2 regions of the Kribbella sp. C-35 genome follow, and region 2 is predicted to be linked to the other one. Evidence: riboswitches for the same ligand, from Rfam matches in the RefSeq annotation. Region 2 holds a riboswitch; the other holds the start of a gene.

Region 1 (11,064 bases), on a different contig from region 2:
CGGGTCGAAGCTGACGATGTCGAAGCGGTCCTGCAGGTCGGTGCTGAACCGGTCGATCCCGGTCTTGATCCGGTCGACGCCCGAGTCGCCTGGACCGCCCGGGCCGAACACCAGGACGCCGACACGTTCGCTCGGGACCTTCGCCGTACGGCGGGCGATCGCGAGGTCGAACGGGGGACCGCCGGGGTCGCGCCAATCGACCGGCAACCGGAGCGTCGCGCACTGCGAGCCGAGAACCTCGGCCGGGTCGTCCTTGCCCTCGGGCTTGCAGTCGGTCCACTGCACGCGGCTCGTGGTGGCTGTTGCTGTGGGCAGCGTGGACAGCCCGGCGGCCGCGACGCCGAGCAGTACAGCGCCGGTGACGGCGCGCTGGGTGAACGTCATGCCGCCGATCCTTCGGCAATCGCTTGCTACCGGCATCAGGGAGCCGCCCTCGTGCGACCCCGAGCGCGGCTTGGGGGACTTGTTAGGGTCGGGCCTTGATGAGTACCAAACATGCGGCGTGGTTCCGGACGGTGGCGATCGCCGAGGCGATCTCGTGGACCGGACTGCTGATCGGGATGCTGTTCAAATACGTGCTGTCGGACAACGAGATCGGGGTGAAGATCTTCGGGCCGATCCACGGCGGCATCTTCATCGCGTACGTGATCACCGTGCTGGTGGTGCGCGGCCCGTTGCGGTGGCCGTGGCCGGTGACGTTGGCCGCGCTGGCGGCCAGCATTCCCCCGCTGTTCACCTGGTTCTTCGAGATCTGGGCGGTCCGGACGGGCCGGATTGACGCCGCCCAGCAGACCCCCGTACCGTCCACAACGTGAGGTTGTGTCTCTCGACCCCACGCCTACTGCGCGGCACTCGGCGCGCACCGAGGCACTCCGCCGAGCACCTGCTCGCTACGGCGTGGGGTCGAGAGACACAACCTGGTCAATTCAACAGCCGCATGAACCCGTGCGGGAGAGACCCGGGCCGGAACGTTTCCGCAGGCCGGGCGCCGTAGGAGCAACTCTCCCCAAGAATCTCTCAGGCACCTTCACCGCACGGGCGAGGCACCTCTGGAAGGCATCCGCCTGACAGAGCGGGGAGGACACCAAACGGTCAACGGCGACCGGAAGGAACCTCCACACGATGGCGATCAGCGTCTTCGACCTGTTCAGTATCGGGATCGGCCCGTCGAGCTCCCACACCGTGGGACCGATGCGCGCGGCCCGCACTTTCGCACGCGGGCTCGCGGACGACGGCCTGCTGGCCGCGACGACGACCGTCGAGGCCCAGCTCTTCGGCTCGCTCGGTGCCACCGGGCACGGGCACGGCAGTAACAAGGCCGTCCTGCTGGGCCTCGAGGGGGCCGACCCGGAAACGGTTGCCACGCACTCGGTCGACGCCCGCGTCGAGACGATCCGCGAACGCGGCCGGATCCTGCTGGCCGGCACCCACGAGATCACGTTCGACGAGAACACCGACCTGCTCATGCACCGCCGCAAGGCGCTCCCGTACCACCCGAACGGGATGATCTTCGTCGCCCACGACGCGAATAACGCAGTACTGCGGGAGCGCACCTACTACTCGGTCGGCGGTGGATTCGTCGTCGACGAGACCGCCGCCGCGGGTGACCGGATCGTGCCGGACACCACCCCGCTGAAGTACCCGTTCACCACCGGCGCGGAGCTGCTCGACCGGTGCCGTGAGTCGCAGCTCTCGATCAGCGAGGTGATGCTCGCGAACGAGCTCGCCTGGCGGACCGAGGAGGAGGTCAAGGACGGGCTGCTGCACATCTGGCAGGTGATGCAGGACTGCGTCCGCGAGGGCTGCGAGACCGAAGGCATCCTGCCCGGCGGCCTCAAGGTGCCGCGGCGGGCGCACGCCCTGCACAAGAAGCTCACCCAGGACCCGTGGTCGGTCGATCCGCTCAAGGTGATGGACTGGGTGAACCTGTTCGCGCTCGCGGTCAACGAGCAGAACGCGTCCGGCGGCCGGATCGTCACCGCCCCGACGAACGGTGCCGCCGGCATCATTCCCGCCGTACTGCACTACTACCGGCGCTTCGTGCCCGGGGCGACCGACGACGGCGTGGTCCGGTTCCTGCTGGCCGCCGGCGCGATCGGCGTGCTCTACAAGGAGAACGCGTCGATCTCCGGCGCCGAGGTCGGCTGCCAGGGCGAGGTCGGGTCGGCCTGCTCGATGGCCGCCGCCGGGCTCTGCGAGGTGCTCGGCGGTACGCCGGAACAGGTCGAGAACGCCGCCGAGATCGCGATGGAGCACAACCTCGGCCTGACCTGCGACCCGGTCGGCGGACTGGTGCAGATCCCGTGTATCGAGCGGAACGCGATGGCGTCGGTGAAGGCGATCAACGCGACCCGGATGGCGATGCACGGCGACGGCGTCCACGTGGTCACCCTCGACAAGGTCATCAAGACCATGCGCGAGACCGGCGCCGACATGAAGGTCAAGTACAAGGAGACGTCCCGCGGCGGCCTGGCCGTCAACGTCATCGAATGCTAGTAACGGCAGTACCAGGCTGATTCGTGTTCCGCCCGGGATACTGGGGAGATGGGCGAGCTCGGACGGACGTTGCACGCGTGGCGTGATCGCGTCACGCCCTCGGAGGTCGGCCTGCCGGCCGGTGGGAAGCGGCGGGCTCCCGGGCTGCGGCGCGAGGAGCTGGCGCATCTCGCCGGGCTGTCGGTCGACTACATCGTCCGGCTCGAGCAGGGCCGGTCGGACTCGCCGTCGGCCCAGGTCCTGACCGCGCTGGCCCGCGCGCTCCGGTTGTCCGATGCCGAGCGCAACCATCTGTTCGTGCTCGCCGGCGAGGTCGAGCCGTCGCCCGGGCGAATGTCGGCGTACATCCCGCCCGGCGTGCAAAGGATCGTCGACCAGCTGGAGGGCGCGCCGCTGTGCGTCACCGACGCCGCCTGGACGATGATCACCTGGAACCCGATGTTCGCCGCCCTGATCGGCGACCCGTCGGAGTGGCCGGGGCGCCGGCGGAACATCCTCTACAAGCATTTCGTGGAGCCGGGCGATCGCGTCGTCATGACGCCGGAGCAGCAACAGAACTTCCGGAACGCGATGGTCACCGATCTGCGCGCGTCCCTCGCCCGGTACCCGCACGACCCGGACCTCAAGGCGTTGATCGAGGAGCTCCGGGCCGGGCACGACGACTTCGCGCACCTGTGGTCCCAGCGGGTCGTCGGCTTCCATCAGTCCGAGCGGAAGACGATCCGGCACCCGGACGTCGGCACCTTCGACATCGACTGCGACGTGCTCGCGGTCCCGGGCAGCGACCTGCGCATGGTCGTCTACACCGCCGCCCCGAACACCGAGGCCGCCGAGAAGCTCCGGCTGTTGTCGGTGATCGGCTTGCAGGCTCTCACGTGAGCAGCGCCGCGACCGCCGCAGGGTCCTCGACCTGGGCGTTGTGCCCGAGGCCAGGCAGCGTGACGGCCTGGTGGTGCAGGGCGTGCAGCTCGACGTCGGTGTTCATCGGATCCCGCTCGCCGCGCGCCAGCACGACGTCGGCCTGACTCGCCGCGATCAGCGCGGGCATGTCCGGTGCGCCGACGCCGAACGTCCCGGGGTCCATGGCAAGGCGCCAGTGGCCGTCCTGCTCGAGCAGGCCGTGGTCGACGACGGCGTCGGCCGGGTCGACGAGTCCCTGGAGGCCGGAGACCTTGAGGAACCTCGCGGCTGCTTCGTCGCGGGTGCCGAACCAGGCGGCAGGCTTCTGGGCCAGCGCGTTCGCTCGACCCAGATCGTCCGCGGTCCAGCTCACCTTGACTCCGAGCGCGACGACCCGGCTCACGGTGACGTCGTACCGGCCGCTGGCCAGTTCGAGGGCGATCACGCCGCCCAGCGAATGGCCGAGTACGACGAGGTTCCGGCGTACCGCGAGATCTGCTGCGACGGCCGCGGCCATGGCAGCGAAGGTGTACGCCGGGAGCGGGGCGGCCGAGCCGTGGCCGGGGAGATCCGGAGCGTCGTTGGCGTCCGGCCAGGTGTCCCAGACGCGGCCGTTGGCTCCGAGACCGTGGAGCAGCACCAGATTCGCCATGAGAGCAGGCTGGCAGAGGAAGGCGGATGCTGCCGTGCCGGTCGGCGCGTTGTCAGCTAACGCACTGCATTCCTACGGTCGCGTAAGCGGCATAGAATTCCCGGAACATTTCTGTTTGGCGTGGAATTTCTTCCAAGGGCTGTTTGAAACGACTCATCTACCGATACCCTGCGGGACTTGTGAATCCGATGTCTGCCACGGCTTCCCGCCGCCCGCCCTGGCAGAACCCGCGGCGTCGCCGCCAGGCTGCCGCCACTGTCGGCATCCTGTTGCTCGGCTACCTCGTGCTGGTCGTCGTCGCCCTTCTCGGCGGCCCGCGGATCGGCGCCGGGTTCCTGCCGCTGCCCGGCGGCGGACCGGAGCCGGCCACGCCGATCGCCGGCCCGCAGCCCGGCGAGCCGACGCAGAACGTCGCCGTACTCCCGCCGCAGACCACCACCCCGACGCCGGCCGCGACACCCGGCGTGCTTCCCACCGCCGTAGTGACGCCGTTGCCGACAGCAACCAAGCCGGGCGAGACGCAGCCCCCGGTCGGTGTCACCACGACGCCGTACCCGACGATCGTCCCGGGGACGCCGACGCCGCAGATCGTCGAGACCACCGGACCCACGGTCCCGCCCGCGACCAAGCGACCCCCGACCGTGCCTCCCACGAACCCCACCACCGCGCCGACGAGCCGCCCCACCAGCTCGACCACCCCGACCGCGCCGCCCACCAGCACCACCCCGAGCACCCCGCCGACGACGCCCAATGATCCCGACGACCCGGACCAGCCCGGAGGCCTCGGCGGCATCCTCGGCCACCTGCTCGACAAACTGGGGCTCTAGTACGCCTCGACCTCGGTGGTGTCGGCGTTGCCGCCTGGGCGGGGTTGGAGGTTGACCTGCCAGGACTGGTTCTTGCCGAACGTCTGGTCGAACTTCTTGAACGAGCAGTCCGAACGGAACTTGTGCCGGTCCGCGTCCCAGTCCGCGCCGCTCTTGAAGTAGAGGCGGTACGCGCCGCCGATCCGGTTCACGGTCGTGGATTGGGTTGCCCGGAGATACACCATCACCTGTGGAGTGCCGGGTGGCTTGCCGTCGCTGACGATCGAGATCGCGACGTCCTTCGTCGTACCGTTGGTGATCTTGAGCCGCCCCATCCCCTCCGGATCACGCCGTACGAGGACCTCGCCGTTGTCGGGCTGGACCTGCTTCGGCGCGGGCCCGGGATCGGGAAGCGTCCGGCCGAACGTCAGCTTGAGCTGCTGCTGCAGCACCAGCGCGGGGCCGAGGTCGGTACGCAACTGCCGTTGCACCTGCTGAGAGGTGTACGCCGTCCCACCGCAGCGCGCGTCCTCCTCGGTCTTCTCCGCCGAGCTCGTCAGCCGCGTCGCCGCCACCCCGATGCGCTCCTGCAGCAGCGCGTGTACGCCGGTCAGCCGGGACGTCACCGTCAGCGCGGACAGCCGGACCGCGACCGTGTTGAGCGACTCCGCGAGCGTGCTCACCGCTTCGCTCAGACCCTCGGCCGTCCGGACCCGGGTCAGCGCGCGCGTCGGACCGGCCAGCACCTGATCGATCCGGCTCAGCTCGGCCTGATACGCCGTCGTACCCAACGGCCCCGCGACCGGCACCGATGCTGTCGGCGCCGGCGCGGCACTATTCGAAGAAGTCGCGACAGGACTCGGCGCAGGCTCCGGCTCCCCACCGCAACCTGCCACCAGACCCACCCCAGCACAGAGCGCAACCCAGCACTTCATCCCCACCCCAACCCCCAGGTCCCCAACCCGTGAGGGTCAAGGGTAAAGCATCAGTCGCGTGGTGCGGGACGGACGAAGGGGAAGGCCAGTGTGCTGCGGATGTTCTGGCCCGTGAGCATCATCATGACCCGGTCGACGCCGATGCCCAGGCCGCCGGTCGGAGGCATCGCGTACTCGAGCGCCGACAGGAAGTCCTCGTCCAGCGACATCGCCTCGGGGTCGCCGGCGGCGGCCTTCAGGGACTGTTCGGTGAGCCGGCGACGCTGCTCGATCGGGTCGACGAGCTCGGAGTACGCCGTACCGATCTCGGCCCCGAACGCGACCAGGTCCCAGCGCTCGGCGAGCCGCGGATTCGTGCGGTGGTTGCGGGTCAGCGGGGACGTCTCGAGCGGGAAGTCGGTGTAGAACGTCGGCACCGTGGTGTTCGGTTCGACGAGCTCGTCGTACAGCTCCAGGACGAGTTCGCCGGCCGACATCTCGAACGTCGTATGGACGCCGTGCTCCGCGCACAACGCCCGGAGCTGGTCGACGGGAGTCTCCGAGTCGATCGCCGTACCGGCGGCCTGGCCGACCGCGTCGTGGACCGTGACGACCGGCCACTCGCCCGAGATGTCGATCTCCTCGCCGTCACGCCGTACGACGGGCTTGCCGTACACCGCGGTGGCGGCCTCGATCAGCAGCTCCCGGGTGAGTTCGCGCATCACGTGGTAGTCGGCGTACGGCTGGTAGGCCTCGACCGACGTGAACTCCGGGTTGTGGGTCGCGTCGGCGCCCTCGTTGCGGAAGTTCCGGTTCAGCTCGAAGACCTTGCCCATCCCGCCGACGCTCAGCCGCTTCAGGAACAGCTCCGGCGCGATCCGCAGGAACAGCTCGGTGTCGTAGGCGTTGATGTGCGTGACGAACGGTCGCGCGTTCGCACCGCCGTGCACCGCCTGCAGCATCGGCGTCTCGACCTCGATGAACCCACGCGTCTCGAAACCGTTGCGCAGGGCCCGGACCGCGGCACTGCGCTGCTGCATCATCCGCAGCGAGTCCGGGTTCATCACCAGGTCGAGGTGCCGCTGCCGGACGCGCGCCTCGGGGTCGGTGAAACCCTTCCGCTTGTCGGGCAGCGGGTGCAGGCACTTCGCCGCCATCACCCACGACGTCGCGGCGATCGACAGCTCACCCCGGCGGCTCGTGACAACCTCGCCGGTGACGCTCACGTGGTCGCCGATGTCCACAAGTCGCTGCCACTGCTCCAGCTGTACGTCGCCGCAGGAATCGGCCGTCAGCATCACCTGCAACTGCGTGAGCCCGTCCTGCAACTGCGCGAACGCCAGACCGCCGTGGCCCCGCATCCGCAGCACCCGGCCGGTCACGGACGCCGTGTGCCCGGTGTGATGGTCCGGCGGCAGATTCGGGTACAGCTCCCGGACCCGTTCCAGCGTCTCCGTCCGCGGCACCTCGACCGGATACGGATCGATGCCAGCAGCAACGAGCTCGGCCAGCTTCGTACGCCGGATCTGCTCCTGCTCGGTGAGCTTCCGCGTCGGCAACGCCGGCCGCAGCAACTCCACTTCCTGCTCGTTGACGGCGGTGGCGAACGCGCGGCCGTCCGCGGCCATGATCGCGTGCCGCTCCGCCGTTTCGACACTGTCGACGCGGGTCCACGGCCGCGGCGCAGGCAGGAAGCCTTCCGCCGTACCGGCCGCCAGCACCACCTGCGCGAGCGACGCGCCGCGCGAGTAGCACATCAACCGCGGCGACCAGCGCGGCAAGTACTTCTCGTTCGACTGGTACAGACTCTCCAGCTGCCAGAAGCGCGATCCCGCGGTCAGCAACGCGTTCGTGAGCCGCAGTACCGGTCCCGCGCCGACCCGCTCCGCGTCGCTGAAGATCTCCCGGAACATCGCGAAGTTCAGCGAGATCCGGTGGACGCCGAGATCGCCGCAGGCGTCGATCAGCGAGGTCACCATGAACTCCATCAAGCCGTTCACGGACTCCGGATCGCGTCGCATCAGGTCCAGCGACACACCCCGGACACCCCACGGGGCGAACGACAGCAGCCCGCGGACGACGCCGTCGGCGTCCCGCGCGATCACCATCACACAGCGCGCGTCGGCCGGATCGCCGAGCCGCCCGAGCGCCATCGAGAACCCGCGCTCGGTCCGGGCCCCGCGCCATTTCTCCGCAAGGTGGACGTACTGCGCCAACGTCTCCGGGGACAGGTCTCCGTGCCGCACGACCTCGGCGTGGTACCCGGCCCGCTGTACGCGCGTCACGGCCTGCCGCACCGGTCGCATCGTGCGGCCTTCGAGGGTGAAGTCCGCGACGTCGATGATCGCCTCGTCGCCCATCGACAGCGCGCGCAGGCCGGCGTCGACGTACGCCTGTGCCGCCTCCTCGCTGGCCGACAGGACTGCCGGCGACCAGCCGTACCGGCGGGCTTCGGCGAGCCAGCGCTGGATCGCGGCCGGCCAGGCGACCGGGTCGCCGAGCGGATCGCCACTGGCCAGGCTGACGCCGTTCACCACCCGGTAGGCGATCGCGGCGTCGTTGCCCGGTGCGAACACGACGGCCTTGTCCCGGCGGGTGGCGAAGTACCCGAGGGAGTCCCGCTCGCCGTGCAGCAGGAGCAGGCGCCGTACCTCGAGTTCCTCGGGCTGAGTCAGGTACCGGACCCGTTGGACCGAGCGGAGGAAGATCCAGAACGCCAGTACCAGCGAGGCGGCCGAGATCGCGCCGACGGTCAGGCCGATCCAGCCGTGGCCCTCGTGCCCGCCCATCTTGCTGCGTGACTGGCCGAGCGCGGCGATCACGGCCCAGCCGATCTTCTGCCGTTGCCCGCTGAGCGTGCGCGGGAAGATCTGGGTGAGCGTGACGCTGACCGCGATCGAGATCAGCATGCCGAACACCAGCGCGCCGACCGCGAGCCGGCGGCTACCGGGTGCGAGCCGGGCCGGGAAGGCGCCGCGGATCTTCCACAGCAGGATGACGATCGCAGCCACCACGACCGCCTGGACGATGCCCCACTCCAGGTCCTCGACGCTCGCCGGCCCGAAGTCGCGGAGCAGGTCCGCGTCCGTCGGGTTGGCCAGCCGGACGCTGGTGAACGCGATCCCGGCGACCTGGGCGAGGAACCAGAGCGCTTCGAAGACCCACAGCACCCAGAGCAGCGCGGCGCGCTTGCCGCGCAGCAGCGCGCTGCCGACCACCGCGAGGTAGACGGCGGAGAAGATCGTGTGCCCGGCCGGGATGCCGACGAAGTCGAACGCCAGGTCGACGTGTTTGACGAACCTCGGCGCGCCCACGTGCAGCGGAATGGCGATGAAGGACCACACCGAGGCGAGCACGACAACGCGGCCCACCCAGACCGCGGCCCGGTGCTGCCACACCGGGATCACTGCTGCTTGTTCCGACCGCACCAGCCGATCATCCCATTAGTTCGCTGCGACTTCGGTCGACCTAGCACTACCTCGACAGTACAGCTGACGCCACAGTCAATACTTTGGTTGACATGCGACGGTGTTGGGTATGGCCGCCGTCCCGTACCGCCTCATCCGCAACCTGATGCTTGCCGCAGGCGTGCTCTACTGCAGCCTGCTGCTCGAGGCGGCGGCAGGCTATCCGTTGGACGTCCAGAACTCGTTCCTGAGCGAGCTGGGGGCGCGGGACCAGTCCACGAGTCTCTACGCGCGTGGGATGGACTTGGCCACGGGCGTGTTGCTGCTGGTCGCCGTACTGCTGGCCAGGCCCGCAGCGCGGGCGCAGCGGGAGCTGACCGGTCTGCTGATCAGTACGGCGGTGTTCGGCCTCGGCACGTTGTTCGACTCGTTCTCACCGATGGACTGCGCACCGTCGGCCAGTGCGGCGTGCCGCGCGGCAGAGGCGAACGGACAGGTCGGAGTGGCGCTGGTGCTCCATGAGGTGACCTCGACCCTCGCAGGTCTCGGCAGCATCGCCATGGGCGTCTTCGCGGTCCTCGTACTCCGCAAGAACGGCTGGGGCGGTCCCTGGGGCAAGGCGGTCGCCGTACTGGCCGGAGCGGTCGCACTGACGCAGACGTGGCTCGGTCTACAGACCGGGAGCGACGTCCTCACCGGCAACGAACTGGACGCCCCAGGCATCCTGCAACGCGTCTCGATCGCGCTCGTCTGCTTAATGCTGGGGACAGTGTTACCAGCTCTGAGGCACGCTTTATCCCAATGAGCGTGACGTGGATCGTGGTGCCTGGGCTGGCTGAGACTCCGGAGGAGTTCAGCCGGCTTGTCGAGTTGCTCCCGGGCGAGGATGTTCGCGTCATCGATCCGTGGTGTACGCCGATCACGTCGGACGTCGACGTGTTGCGGGCGGCTGTCGGCGTACGGCCCGATGCGGAGATCGGACTGATCGGGCACTCGATCGGTGGACTCGCCGCCCTGCGCTGGGCGTTGACGCGGCCGCTCGAGGTCACCCGGTTGGTGCTGGTCGACAGCAGCCTCACGTCGGAGACGGGGTTGCGTGCGTTCTACCCCGGGAAGCGTGGCGACCGGGTGGTTCGCGCAGTGGCGCGGTTCCTCGGACGGGTCGGCGTACCGCAGCTGTTCGGACCTGCGGTACGACGGTTGATCGTGCGGCTCGGTAGCACGTCGAACCACGACCTGTTGTCGAAAGCAACGGCCAAGGCGCGGTACGGCGGGGACCGGTCGTGGCTGCTGTTCTGGGACGAGCTCGCGGGCAGCTGGGAGCTGGCCGCAGAGGTGGCCAAGCTCGTCGCCGGTCCGGTCGGCGCAATCGCTCCGACGTCTCTCCTGGTAGCGACCGGCGGTACGTCGCGCTTCACCGCCAACAGCTGGCTGGCCGGCCAGCAACGCCTGGCTGACGCGCTGGGCGGAACGGTCGAGGTCCTGTCCGACTCCGCTCACCTGGTCCACCTCGACCGCCCCGACGCCATCGCCGCGGCCGTTCTGGCTAGGTAGTGCTGGTCATCGCCGGAGTCGGCAGCTTGCGTTGCCAGACCTCGTCGAGGGCCATGCGCATGGCGCCGGTGACCACGGCGTCCTCAGCCAGGGCGGAGAGCTCCAGCTTCGGGTGGTTGAGCGTCAGTAGGCGCAACTGGTCCGAGATGGCGTCCAGCAGTACGGCGCCGGCGCGAGCGACACCGCCACCGATGACCACCGCAGTCGGGTCCAGCACGAGCACGGACGGAGCCAGTGCCCGTGCGAACGTCCGGGCGACCTGCTGTACGACGGCCTGCGCCACCGGGTCCCGCTCTGCCGCAGCGGCGAACACGTCCGCGGTGTCCAGCTGCTCA
Region 2 (11,064 bases):
GATCGGATCGAGCGCGGGCAGTCCGCCGTCCCGCGGGAAGCGGTCCAGTCGCGTACTCAGCACGTGCGCCAAGGTCGCGTACGTCGGGCGCGCCGCCACCGCGTACTGCGTCGTACGCAACACCGCGCGGGCCTCGGATCCCGGCGCGCCGTGGGCGCTGATCGTGTTCGCCAGAGCACGCCGGATCCACCCGACCTCGCGACCGGTCAGGGCCGAACTGTCGACCGGACAGCGCTCCAGCGCCGACTGCAGCCGCGCGAAGTTGCTCTTCGGGTGCCGCGCCTGATGCAGCTCCGCCGCGATCGCGTAGTCGTCCAGCCACTGGCGACGCCGTTCCACCCAGTCGTCCGGCCAGACCCGGCACGGCCAGCCACCGCTCACCGCGTCCGCCACCAGCTCCGGGAGGTCACCGTCGACCGTGTCGCACCACAGCGCCACCAGCCGGTCGTGGAGCGGGTTCCAGACCTGGAGAGTCTCGCGCATCGCGGCGATCCGCGGAGGAACCGTTGCTTGTCGCAGCTGAGCACGGACCTGGTCCACCGACTGCCGCCGTACCACGGCCCCGGCCGGAGCCGACGACGGACCGAACGTCGGGGTGAACCGCAGCCGGTGCATCAACGGGCGCAGCTCGGCCACCAGATCGAGCGCCGCGGCGAAGTGCCCGTGTTCGAGGAGCCAGGCGACCACGAGCAGCGCCGACTCCTCGGGTACGTCGACACGGCAACGCCCGGTGCGCAACGCCTGCCCCAGCTCCGCGAGCCCTTCGTCACTGAGATACCAGAGATTGAGCCGCTCGCGGTCTGTCTCCCCCGGCGCGTTCTCCGGAAGCCGGGCGAGCTCGTCGGCACTCGGCGGCGACTCCGCGACGTACCGGCCGGTCGCGAACCCTCCGGTCACCACTTCGAGCGTGACCCACGCGGGCGTGTCGGCGACCGGGGTCCGGGACCCGATCGTGAGCTTTCCGGACGCTATCCCCTCGAGAACGTTGCGCCAGGCATCGACCCGGACCGCGGCGCGCCGGCGTACCGCTGGATCGTCCGCAACCAGCGCCCGTTCGAGCGCGTGCTGAAGCCGGCCCGTCGCGTACATCCGGAACCCCCGTTCTCTGGATGGAACAACGCTTCGACATGGAGGCAGGACTCGAACCTGCGCCTTCCCGGTTAGCAGCCGGGCGATCTACCCCTGATCTACTCCATGCAGTTTCTCTACAGGCTAGCTGCACGGCACGCGCTCTCGTGGGAGCTGAGGCGCTCAGGCGATTGCGGGCGGCGGCTATGTCGGACACGGCCGCCACCCGCGAGAGCGATCAGTCTCGGCCGGCGGGTTCGAGTTTTCTCGTGCCCGAGTCGGCGCTGCCCTGTCCGGGGAGCGTCTTCCGGTCCTGGTGGCCCGGCCACCAGGCGGCGTGGCCGATCAATGCGGTCAGGCTCGGGGTGAAGAACATCGCCATCACGAACGCGGCGACGACGATGCCGAAGGAGACGGCGAACCCCATCTCGGTCAGCAGCGAGTTGCCCGCCAGCATCAAGGTGGCGAATGTGGCCGCCAGGATGAACCCGGCCGCCGCGACGGTCGGACCGGCGTGCCGGACCGCCATGCTCGCGGCCGCGCGCGGATCACGGCCTTCGCGGGCCTCTTCCCGGAGCCGGGCGATCATGAGGATGTTGTAGTCGGTGCCGATGGCGACCACGAACAGGTACATGATCACCGGGAGCATGAACATCAGACCCGAATGCCCCAGGCTGTTCTGGAAGATGAGCACCGTGGCGCCGAGCGTGGCTCCGAAGCCCAGCCCGACCGAGGCCATCAGGTACCAGGGCGCCACCACGCTGCGCAGCAGCAGCCCGAGGATGATCATGATCAGCAGGGCGGCCAGCGGGAAGACGGTGCGGTAGTCGTGGTTGACCGCGGCGTCGATGTCCTTGTAGATCGACGACATGCCGCCGACGAGCGCCGTCGTACCGGGTGGGGCGTCGGCATGCGCGACCGCGCGCACGTCACCGACCGTGCTGATGGCCTGATCGGTGGCCGACCCGTACTCGAGTGTGACCGTGATGCTCGCGGTCCGGCCGTCTTTGCTGATCGCCGCCGGCTGTACGTCGGCAACCCCCGGGACCGCACCGAGCTTCTTCTCGTACGCCGGCAGCAGCGCGGTGTCGAGCCGCCCACCGGTTGTGGTGACCAGGACGGATGTCGGTTCGGCGGCACCGGCCGAGTACGCCTTCTGCATCTCGGTCTGCACGACCATCGACTCCTTGGTCGCCGGCATCGAGCCGGCCGCCAGGTCGAAGGTGGCCTTGAATCCGAGCGTGCCAAGCGCCAGCGCGACCATCACCAGCCCGGACACCGCGGCGAACAGGGCGGGACGGCGTTGTACGCCGCGTCCGAGGGCCGCGAAACGTGCGTTCGACGGCTCCGTGCGCCACGCCTTCGACGGCCAGAAGAGGGCGCGCGGCGAGATCAGCGAGCAGATCGCCGGGAACAGCGTCAGCGCGGCGACCAGGGTCACCGCGACCGTGATGGCCAGCGCCGGCCCCATCTGCTTGAGGAAACCGAGCGTCGACAACAGGAGCGCGAGGAACGCGATGATGACCGCACCGGCCGCCGACGCGATCGCCTCGCCGACGCGGCCGACCGCGTTGATCATGGCTTCCTTGGGCTCGTCACCGGCCCGCAGCCGCTCGCGGTAGCGGAACATCAGGAACAAGTAGTAGTCGGTGCCGACCCCGAGCAGTACGACGATCAGCAACGCCGAGATCGAACTGCTGGCCTCGAGCCCGAACAGCTTCGTGGCGTCGGCGATCAGGCCGGTGGCCGTCGAGGACACGACGGCGAGCAGGACCAACAACGGCAGCAGCGCGAGGATCGGCGAACGGAAGATGATCAGCAACGTGATCAGGATGATCGCGAAGGTGCCGGCGAACGTCAGCGTGTTGGCCCGAGCCGATGAGTCCTGCTGGTCCAGGCCCTGGGCGGCCGACCCACCCAGCTCAGCCTTGAGCTGAGTACCTTTCGCCAGGTCCTTCGCGTCCTGGCGCAGGGTCTTCGCGGCGTCCAGTTGACTCGGCTGACCAGCGTTGTTGGTGTCCATCGACACCAGGCCGAGCACGTAGCGGCCGTCCTTCGACGGCGGGCCGGGAACGACCTGCTGAACCTGGTCGATCTTCTTGGCGCCGAGTTCGGTGGTGATCTTCGTGGCATCCGCCAGGTCGGCCGGCGTCAGCCGGCCACCGTCGGAGCGCTGGTAGAGGACGATCGCGGACGGCGTGAACGCGCTCGGGAACGCGCTCTGCTGAAGCTCCGCGGCCTGGATCGACTCGTAACTCTTGGGCAGGAAGCTGCTCTGGTCGCTGCTCGAGGGCAGGCTCGGCGCGGTCGCCGCTACGGCGACCGCGACCACCAGCCAGGCGAGAATCGTCCAGATGGGATGACGGACGGCAACGCGCCCGATGCGGTGGAACATGTCGGTCTGCCTCCGGGCAGGAGATCTTGGAATGGACGGTCAGGCCGCGTCGAGGGCTTCGGTGATCTTGCGGATCATCTCGGTCATCGCCGGACCGGTGCCGCCGCGCTCGGCCCGGGCGCCGGCCTCGACGGCGGTGAGGACGGTGCTGCGGAAGTTGCCGGCCTCGGCCGGGTCCTGCTCCTTGAGCAGGGCATAGGACGCCGTCAGCGCCGGGAACACCTGGTCGGCGAGCTCGGCCGTCGTCTTTCCGTCGAGCTTCAGGCCCTTCTGCTTCTCGTCGAGCGCGTGCCCGACCGGTCCGGTGGCCGAGGCCAGGGCCAGGGATCCCGCGACGGCGATCTTGCCGGCGGATTTCACGCCGGCGGCTGTGATGAGCGCGATTGCGCCATGCGCGGCGATCGCCAGCGTGGTCTTGTCCTGCTCGGTGAGGGTGATTGCGGAACTGCTCTGATTCGTCATGCAACCACCATCACCGGGCGTCCTGACACCGCCCTGACACGCGCCTGACAGCTACTACTGGTCGAGTCCGTACGGGGTCCTGGTCAGGACAAACGTGGCGACATTCAGGTGGGTGATGGTGTCGCCGTTGCGGAGGACGTGGAGTTTTTCGCCGGCCAGGTAGCCGTCGCGGCCCTGGTAGAGGTCGGGGGCGAGGGGTGACAGGCGGGTTGTGAGGCCGCCGGAGAGTTGCAGGATTCCCGCGCAGACGGAGATCGTCAGCGGCGTGTTGCCCCAGTACCAGTGGCCGAGCAGCTCGGCGCCTTGGGCCAGCGGCGGCTCCGGCACCCACTCCTGCGTGATCGGCGGCTCGTACCGGGTCAGGATGCGGACCAGGTCGGGAGCCAGCGACGCCACCCGGCCGTACGTCGCGTTGCCGAGCGTCACCGCGCCGACCCGGCGGACCCGGTCGACGAACAGCCCGGCGAGGAAGCCCGGCATCGAACCGGTGTGACCGATCAGCAGGTGCGGATCGTCCGCGATCAGCCGCAGCCCGAGCCCGTACGACGCGTTCAGGCCCTCCCGCGGATCCGACGCCACCGGCGCCGCCATCTCCTCGACCGAGTCCCGGCTCAGCACCTCGTGCACCGGGTCGATCCAGAACGTCGCGTACCGTGCCAGGTCCTCGATCGTGCTCCACAACTGCCCCGCCGGCGCCATCGCGCCCGAGTCGTACGCCGGCTCCGGGTCCAGCTGCCCGCTGAACGGGTGCACCGAGAATCCGTCGGCGGCCGGGGCCGCCGGGAAGTACGACGTACGCCGCATCTCGAGCGGATCCAGAACCCTGGTCTGGACGAGCTCGACCCACGACTGGCTCCGGAGCCGGGCGACGATTTCACCGAGCAGCCCATACCCGAGGTTCGAGTAGTGATGCCGCCGATCCGCTGGGCCGACCGCCTGCGAGTCGTTCATCGCGGCGGTCAGCTCGTCGAACGAGACGCCCGGATTCCGTTCCCACCAAGGGCCTTCAGGCTCCGCGTTCATCCCGCCGCTGTGCGCGAGCAACTGCCGGATCGTCCGGTCCCCGAACGCGATCCCCGGCAGATGCTTGCCAACAGCATCGTTCAGCGACAGCAGCCCGTCATCGCGGCACTGCATGATCAGCACCGCCGTCATCGTCTTCGTGATCGACCCGATCCGGTACTGCACATCCGTCCCCGGCAAGCCCCCGTCAGCCGTCGCGAACCGCCCCCGCGCCCCGGTCCACACCAACTCCCCGTCCCGCAGCACCCCGGCATTCACCGACGGCAACTTCCACTCCCCCTGCGCTGTCGCAACCTCGGCAAACAGAGCAGCGGCGGTGTCCGGACGTACGTGAGTCAACTGAGGCTCCAGGCAGGTCGTGGACAGACCAGTATGCCCGTTCTACTCGAACGCCTCCGGTGAAGGGCAGGAGCAGATGAGGTTGCGGTCGCCGTACGCGCCGTCGATGCGGCGGACCGGCGGCCAGTACTTCGAGGCTCGGTCGACTGAGCGGGGGAAGGCGGCCTCTTCGCGGGTGTAGGCGTGCTCCCACTTGTCGTTGATGACCGACTCCGCGGTGTGCGGGGCGTTCACCAGCGGGTTGTCGGCGGCCGGCCACTCGCCCGCGGCGACCCGGTCGATCTCGTGGCGGATCGCGATCATCGCGTCGCAGAAACGGTCGAGTTCGCCGAGGTCCTCGGACTCGGTCGGCTCGACCATCAGCGTGCCGGCGACCGGGAACGACATGGTCGGTGCGTGGAAGCCGTAGTCGATCAGCCGCTTCGCGACGTCGTCGACGCTGATCCCGGTCTCCTTGGTCATCGGCCGCAGGTCCAGGATGCACTCGTGCGCGACCAGGCCGTTCTCGCCGGTGTAGAGCACCGGGAACGCGCCCTCGAGCCGCTTCGCCACGTAGTTCGCGGTCAGTACGGCGGCCTTGGTCGCCTCGGTCAAACCGGAAGCGCCCATCATCCGGATGTAGGCCCACGAGATCGCCAGCACACCGGCCGAGCCGAACGGCGCCGCGCTGATCGGGCCGACGCCGGACTCCGGACCGGCCTGATCGAGCAGCGGGTGGTTCGGCAGGTACGGCGCCAGGTGCGCCGCGACCGCGACCGGGCCGACGCCCGGGCCACCGCCGCCGTGCGGGATGCAGAACGTCTTGTGCAGGTTCAGGTGGCTGACGTCGCCGCCGAACTCGCCCGGCTTCGCGAGCCCGAGCAGGGCGTTCAGGTTCGCGCCGTCGACGTACACCTGACCGCCGTGGTCGTGGACGATCTGGCAGACCTCGCGGACGCTCTCCTCGTACACGCCGTGCGTGGACGGGTACGTGATCATGATCGCCGCGAGCTTCGCCGCGTGCTCGGAGGCCTTCGCGCGCAGGTCGTCGAGGTCGATCGTGCCGTCGTCGTTGCCCTTGACAACAACGACCTTCATACCGGCCATCACCGCGGACGCGGCGTTGGTGCCGTGCGCGCTGGCCGGGATCAGGCAGACGTTGCGGTCCTGATCGCCCTGCGCGTGGTGGTAGCCGCGAATCGCGAGCAGACCGGCCAGCTCACCCTGCGAGCCCGCGTTCGGCTGGATCGAGACCTTCGCGTACCCGGTGACCTCGGCCAGCCAGCGCTCCAGCTGACCGATCAGCTTCACGTAGCCGGCCGCGTCCTCGATCGGCGCGAACGGGTGGACGTCGGCGAACTCCGGCCAGGTGACCGGCTCCATCTCGGTGGTCGCGTTCAGCTTCATCGTGCAGGACCCGAGCGGGATCATCCCGCGGTCCAGTGCGTAGTCCTTGTCGGACAGCTTGCGCAGGTACCGCAGCATCGCCGTCTCGGACCGGTGCGTGTTGAACACCGGGTGGGTCAGGTACTCCGTGGTCCGCGGTACGGCGATACCGGGCCCGGCAAGCGTGTCGTCGTACTGGACGCCGAAGGACTGGCAGACCCGGGTGAGCGTCGCGACGTCGGTCTTCTCGTCGCAGGAGATGCCGACGTGGTCCGCGTCGACGAGCCGCAGCCAGATCCCGTTCTGCCGGGCGGCGTCCACCACGTCGGCGGCGCGACCCGGGACCCGGGCGAGGACGGTGTCGAAGAAGTCGTCGTGCACGACCTCGACCCCGCCTGCACGCAGCGAGGCGGCCAGCTTGCCGGCATAGTTGTGCACCCGCTCCGCGATCGCCTGCAGACCATCCGGTCCGTGGTAGACGGCGTACATCGAGGCGACGACGGCGAGCAGGACCTGCGCCGTACAGATGTTCGACGTCGCCTTCTCGCGACGGATGTGCTGCTCACGCGTCTGCAGCGCCAGCCGGTACGCCGGGGCGCCGTCCGCGTCGACCGAGACGCCGACGAGACGACCGGGCAACGACCGCTCGAGGCCGGAGCGGACCGACATGAAGCCGGCGTGCGGGCCGCCGTAGAACAGCGGTACGCCGAAGCGCTGCGAGGAACCGATGACGATGTCGGCGCCCGCCTCTCCCGGCGCTTCAAGGACCGTCAACGCGAGCAGATCGGAGGCCACAGCAACCAATGTGTCGCGGCCGTGCGCCGCCTCGATCAGCGGCTTGAGGTCGCGGACTGCGCCGTTGGACCCCGGGTACTGCACGAGGAGACCGAAGAAGTCGCCCTCGGGCAGACCGTCGGTCGTGTCGGCGACGACGACCTCGATACCGAGCGCCTCGGCGCGGGTCTGCACGACCGCGATCGTCTGGGCGAAGGTGTCGGCGTCGACCAGGAAGCGGTCCGACTTGCTCTTCTTGTTCGACCGGTGCGCCAGGGTCATCGCCTCGGCGGCCGCGGTGCCCTCGTCGAGCAGCGACGCGTTGGCGGTCGGCAGCCCGGTCAGATCGGAGACCGCGGTCTGGAAGTTCAGCAGCGCCTCGAGCCGGCCCTGGGAGATCTCCGGCTGGTACGGCGTGTACGCCGTGTACCAGGCCGGGTTCTCGACCAGGCGGCGGACGATCACGGACGGTGTGAAGGTGCCGTAGTACCCCTGGCCGATCATCGAGGTGGCGACGGTGTTGCGGGCCGCGAGCTGGCGGAGCTCCGTCAGCGCGTCGACCTCGGAGGCCGGCTCGGGCAGCCGCAGCGCCTCGGCGGAGCGGATCGAGGCGGGCACTGCGTCGTCGACCAGCGTGTCGACGTCGTCGTACCCGAGGAGCTGGACCATCCGGGCGATCTCGTCCGGGCGCGGACCGATGTGCCGGTCGGCGAACGTCGCCGAAAGCTGAGGGGTGTCGTTCACTAGAGGCTCCGATGCTGACTGTCGCTGCCGGTGGCCTCCCCCTCTGTCACGCGCGCTGCGCTCCAGAGTCGCCTGCGACACTCGGTCCATGGGCCTGAGAGGTTCCGGGGAGGAATTGCCCCTTCGGCGCCCGATGACACGGGTCTCTCCCGAGTGCTGTGAACGGCTGCCTCGAGGCTACCAGGAATCTCCGAACAGTTCGGGCAGCAGGCTCCGCACGACCGGCCGTGCCGCCGCCACCTGCTCGGCCGTCGCCGACTGCATCGGCCAGCGCACCCGCGTGCCGACGTCCGCCCACCCACCGACCGCGGCCAGGAACTTGTCGAGCCCAGGGTTCGAGAGGCCGGCCTTCTGCAGCGGTACGACGTGAGCCGCGAAGAACTCGTCGATCCGCCGCTCGACGTCCAGGTCATGCGCCGTCCGCACGGCGCCGTTCGGCGAGAGCGCTGCCACGTTCGAGTAGCTGCCGTGTGCACCGAGTAACGACATACTCGCCAGGAAATGCCCCGGCACGAAGATCGCCAGCCCAGACCGCGTGGCCTCGTCGAACCACGTCTTGTCACCGCCCGCGGTCTTCAACCCGATCAGACCCGGCACCGCCGCCGCCAGCTCACCCAGCTGCCGCGGCCCGATGGTGGTCTTGGCGTGCGGTGGGTTGTAGAGCACGAGGGGTACGTCACCAGCCGCGTCGGCGGTCCGCCGTAGAAAGTCGAGTACTTCGTGGGCGTTCAGCGGCAGCCAGTCCGGGACGATGACCTGGATCGCGCCGGGATGCAGGGCCGCCGCGCGGCGGACGCGGGACAGCTGGAGCTGGGCGGACGGGTGACTGGCACCGATCTGGAACGGTTTACCCGCTGCGGCGAGGAGCTCGTTGACCCGGTCGAACTCGTCCTCGGTCAGGGTCTGGAACTCCCCCGCCGTCCCGTGGGCGTACAACCCGTCCAACTGACTGCCGCCGAGCACCTCGGCCTGGGCTTCCAGACGCGGGAAGTCGATCGAGTCGTCGGCGTTCAGCGGTAACAACAAAGTCGCCCACACACCGCGGAGCGAATCAGCGGTGAGTGGGCGCACAGAGTCAGGAACTACGTCAGCCGGTCATCCGGGCGCGGCGGCGGGCGGCGAGTTCGTCGTTGGCGTGGCCGTCGGAGTCGCCCTCGTCGTGACCGTCGGCCCGCTCGGTCGGGAGCTCGGACAGCGAACCCTCGACCTCGCGCCAGACGCCGCCGAGCGCGATCCCGAACACGCCCTGGCCGCCGGCCAGCAGGTCGATGACCTCGTCGGGCGAGGAGCACATGTAGACCGACGCGCCGTCGCTCATCAGCGTGATCTGGGTCAGGTCGTCGAAGCCGCGCTTGCTGAGGTGCGCGATCGCGGTCCGGATCTGCTGCAGCGAGATCCCGGCGTCCAGCAGCCGCTTGATCACTTTCAGCAGCAGAACGTCACGGAAACCGTACAACCGTTGCGTCCCCGAGCCGGTCGCCGGGCGCACGGACGGGGAGACCAGGCCGGTGCGGGCCCAGTAGTCGAGCTGCCGGTACGTGATCCCGGCCGCGGCGCAGGCCGTCGGACCGCGGAACCCGACGTCCTCCGGCATCGGCCGTAGGTCGTCGTCGAACAGCAGACCCTGAACGCCGGCGGTGGCAGTAGCGGCTGCCACAGCCTCTGCGTGCGCGTCGGACGTCGACTGCGCCGTCAGATCCGTGTCCCCGGTGCGTGTCACGCCTGAGCCTCCCTGGATACCGACTGGAACGAGCCATCTCCGTGGAGTGACACCACCCCACGACGTCTTCACGGTAAGCCGCCGCCCGAACAGGGTCAACGACAACCGCATCGAGCCGGGAGCGTGTCGCGACCGCCGTACGAATCGTTACCTAGGTTTCTGAGGGTCCCCAGCGTGCTCTTCAGCTCTTGTCGAAGTCCTCCGGGGTCACCTGGTCGAGGAACTCCCGGAACCGCTCGACCTCCTCTTCCTCCTCCACCTCGTCGGCGCCGTTCGTCTCACTCTCCGGGACCGGGATGCCGGCCTCGGCGAGGATCTCGTCGGCGCAGAACACCGGGGTCCCGGTCCGCAGCGCGATCGCGATCGAGTCCGACGGGCGGGCCGAGATCTCGGTCTTGTCGTCGAACACCAGGATCGCCTCGAAGATGCCGTCGGTCAGGTTCACGATCCGGACCTGGCTGAGGGTGTGCCCGAGGACGCGGATGGTCTCCGCGAACAGGTCGTGGGTCAGCGGCCGGGGCGGCTCCATGCCCTGCTGGGCGAAGGCGATCGCACTCGCCTCGGCAGCACCGATCCAGATCGGCAGGTATCGCTCACCTCCGACCTCTTTCAGCAGCACGATCGGCTGACTCGAGGGCATCTCCACCCGGACTCCGACCACGTCGACTTCGCGCACACGTTCAGCCTACTCCGAGGGGAAGCCCCGGGCAGGCCCACGGGGGTTCGCTGTGGACAGCCTTACGAACGCGGCAGCCGAGAGCGGACCAGGGCAGTGTGCAGACGGACGGTGAGGGCGGCCAGCTCACCGGTCTGTTCGGTACGGCGGGGGCCGGTGACCTGTTCGATGAGGCCGACCTCGCGGTCCGCCGCCGTACGGAACGCCCGCAGGTGCCGTGGTTCGAGACCGTACGCCGCCAACGCGGCCGCGACCTGTGCGATCACGATCGCGTCGCCGCCGTAGTGGTTGCCGCTGGCCACCACCAGGCCGTGACTCTCCAGCTCGTCGAGCAGTTCGGACGGTACGTCGGCGGCGGCCCGCAGCTCGTCCCGGGTCAGCTGCAGCTCGGTGCTCGCGGCACCGAAGTCCTCAGCGACCGGCTGGCCTGGTGTCTGCGGCAACGAATTCGGCGCGACCGGCGGACCGGCGGCGGCCGGCTGCAGGCCGCGGTCGATC

Evidence for each region. A riboswitch is a leader RNA that binds a small molecule or an ion and turns the genes downstream of it on or off. The one in region 2 is predicted to bind glycine.
Region 1: another riboswitch for glycine. It lies ahead of ACLJOO_RS08185 (L-serine ammonia-lyase); the one in region 2 lies ahead of gcvP (aminomethyl-transferring glycine dehydrogenase).

The regions. Positions count from the first base shown of each region.
Region 1 is NZ_JAJPWG010000001.1:1,612,060-1,623,123, reverse strand. It holds gene ACLJOO_RS08195 (alpha/beta fold hydrolase) at 1-384, opposite strand, end outside; gene ACLJOO_RS08190 (DUF3817 domain-containing protein) at 483-815, shown strand; glycine riboswitch at 939-1,043, shown strand; gene ACLJOO_RS08185 (L-serine ammonia-lyase) at 1,123-2,496, shown strand; gene ACLJOO_RS08180 (helix-turn-helix transcriptional regulator) at 2,545-3,375, shown strand; gene ACLJOO_RS08175 (alpha/beta fold hydrolase) at 3,368-4,048, opposite strand; gene ACLJOO_RS08170 (hypothetical protein) at 4,237-4,875, shown strand; gene ACLJOO_RS08165 (hypothetical protein) at 4,872-5,663, opposite strand; gene lysX (bifunctional lysylphosphatidylglycerol synthetase/lysine--tRNA ligase LysX) at 5,840-9,196, opposite strand; gene ACLJOO_RS08155 (DUF998 domain-containing protein) at 9,306-9,980, shown strand; gene ACLJOO_RS08150 (alpha/beta fold hydrolase) at 9,977-10,729, shown strand; gene ACLJOO_RS08145 (ROK family transcriptional regulator) at 10,722-11,064, opposite strand, start outside.
Region 2 is NZ_JAJPWG010000002.1:183,258-194,321, forward strand. It holds gene ACLJOO_RS13580 (hypothetical protein) at 1-1,089, opposite strand, end outside; tRNA gene ACLJOO_RS13585 (tRNA-Ser) at 1,126-1,197, opposite strand; gene ACLJOO_RS13590 (MMPL family transporter) at 1,307-3,463, opposite strand; gene ACLJOO_RS13595 (hypothetical protein) at 3,503-3,925, opposite strand; gene ACLJOO_RS13600 (serine hydrolase domain-containing protein) at 3,980-5,287, opposite strand; gene gcvP (aminomethyl-transferring glycine dehydrogenase) at 5,330-8,170, opposite strand; glycine riboswitch at 8,243-8,332, opposite strand; gene ACLJOO_RS13610 (dihydrodipicolinate synthase family protein) at 8,348-9,208, opposite strand; gene ACLJOO_RS13615 (MerR family transcriptional regulator) at 9,258-9,827, opposite strand; gene ACLJOO_RS13620 (bifunctional nuclease family protein) at 10,072-10,566, opposite strand; gene ACLJOO_RS13625 (MerR family transcriptional regulator) at 10,629-11,064, opposite strand, start outside.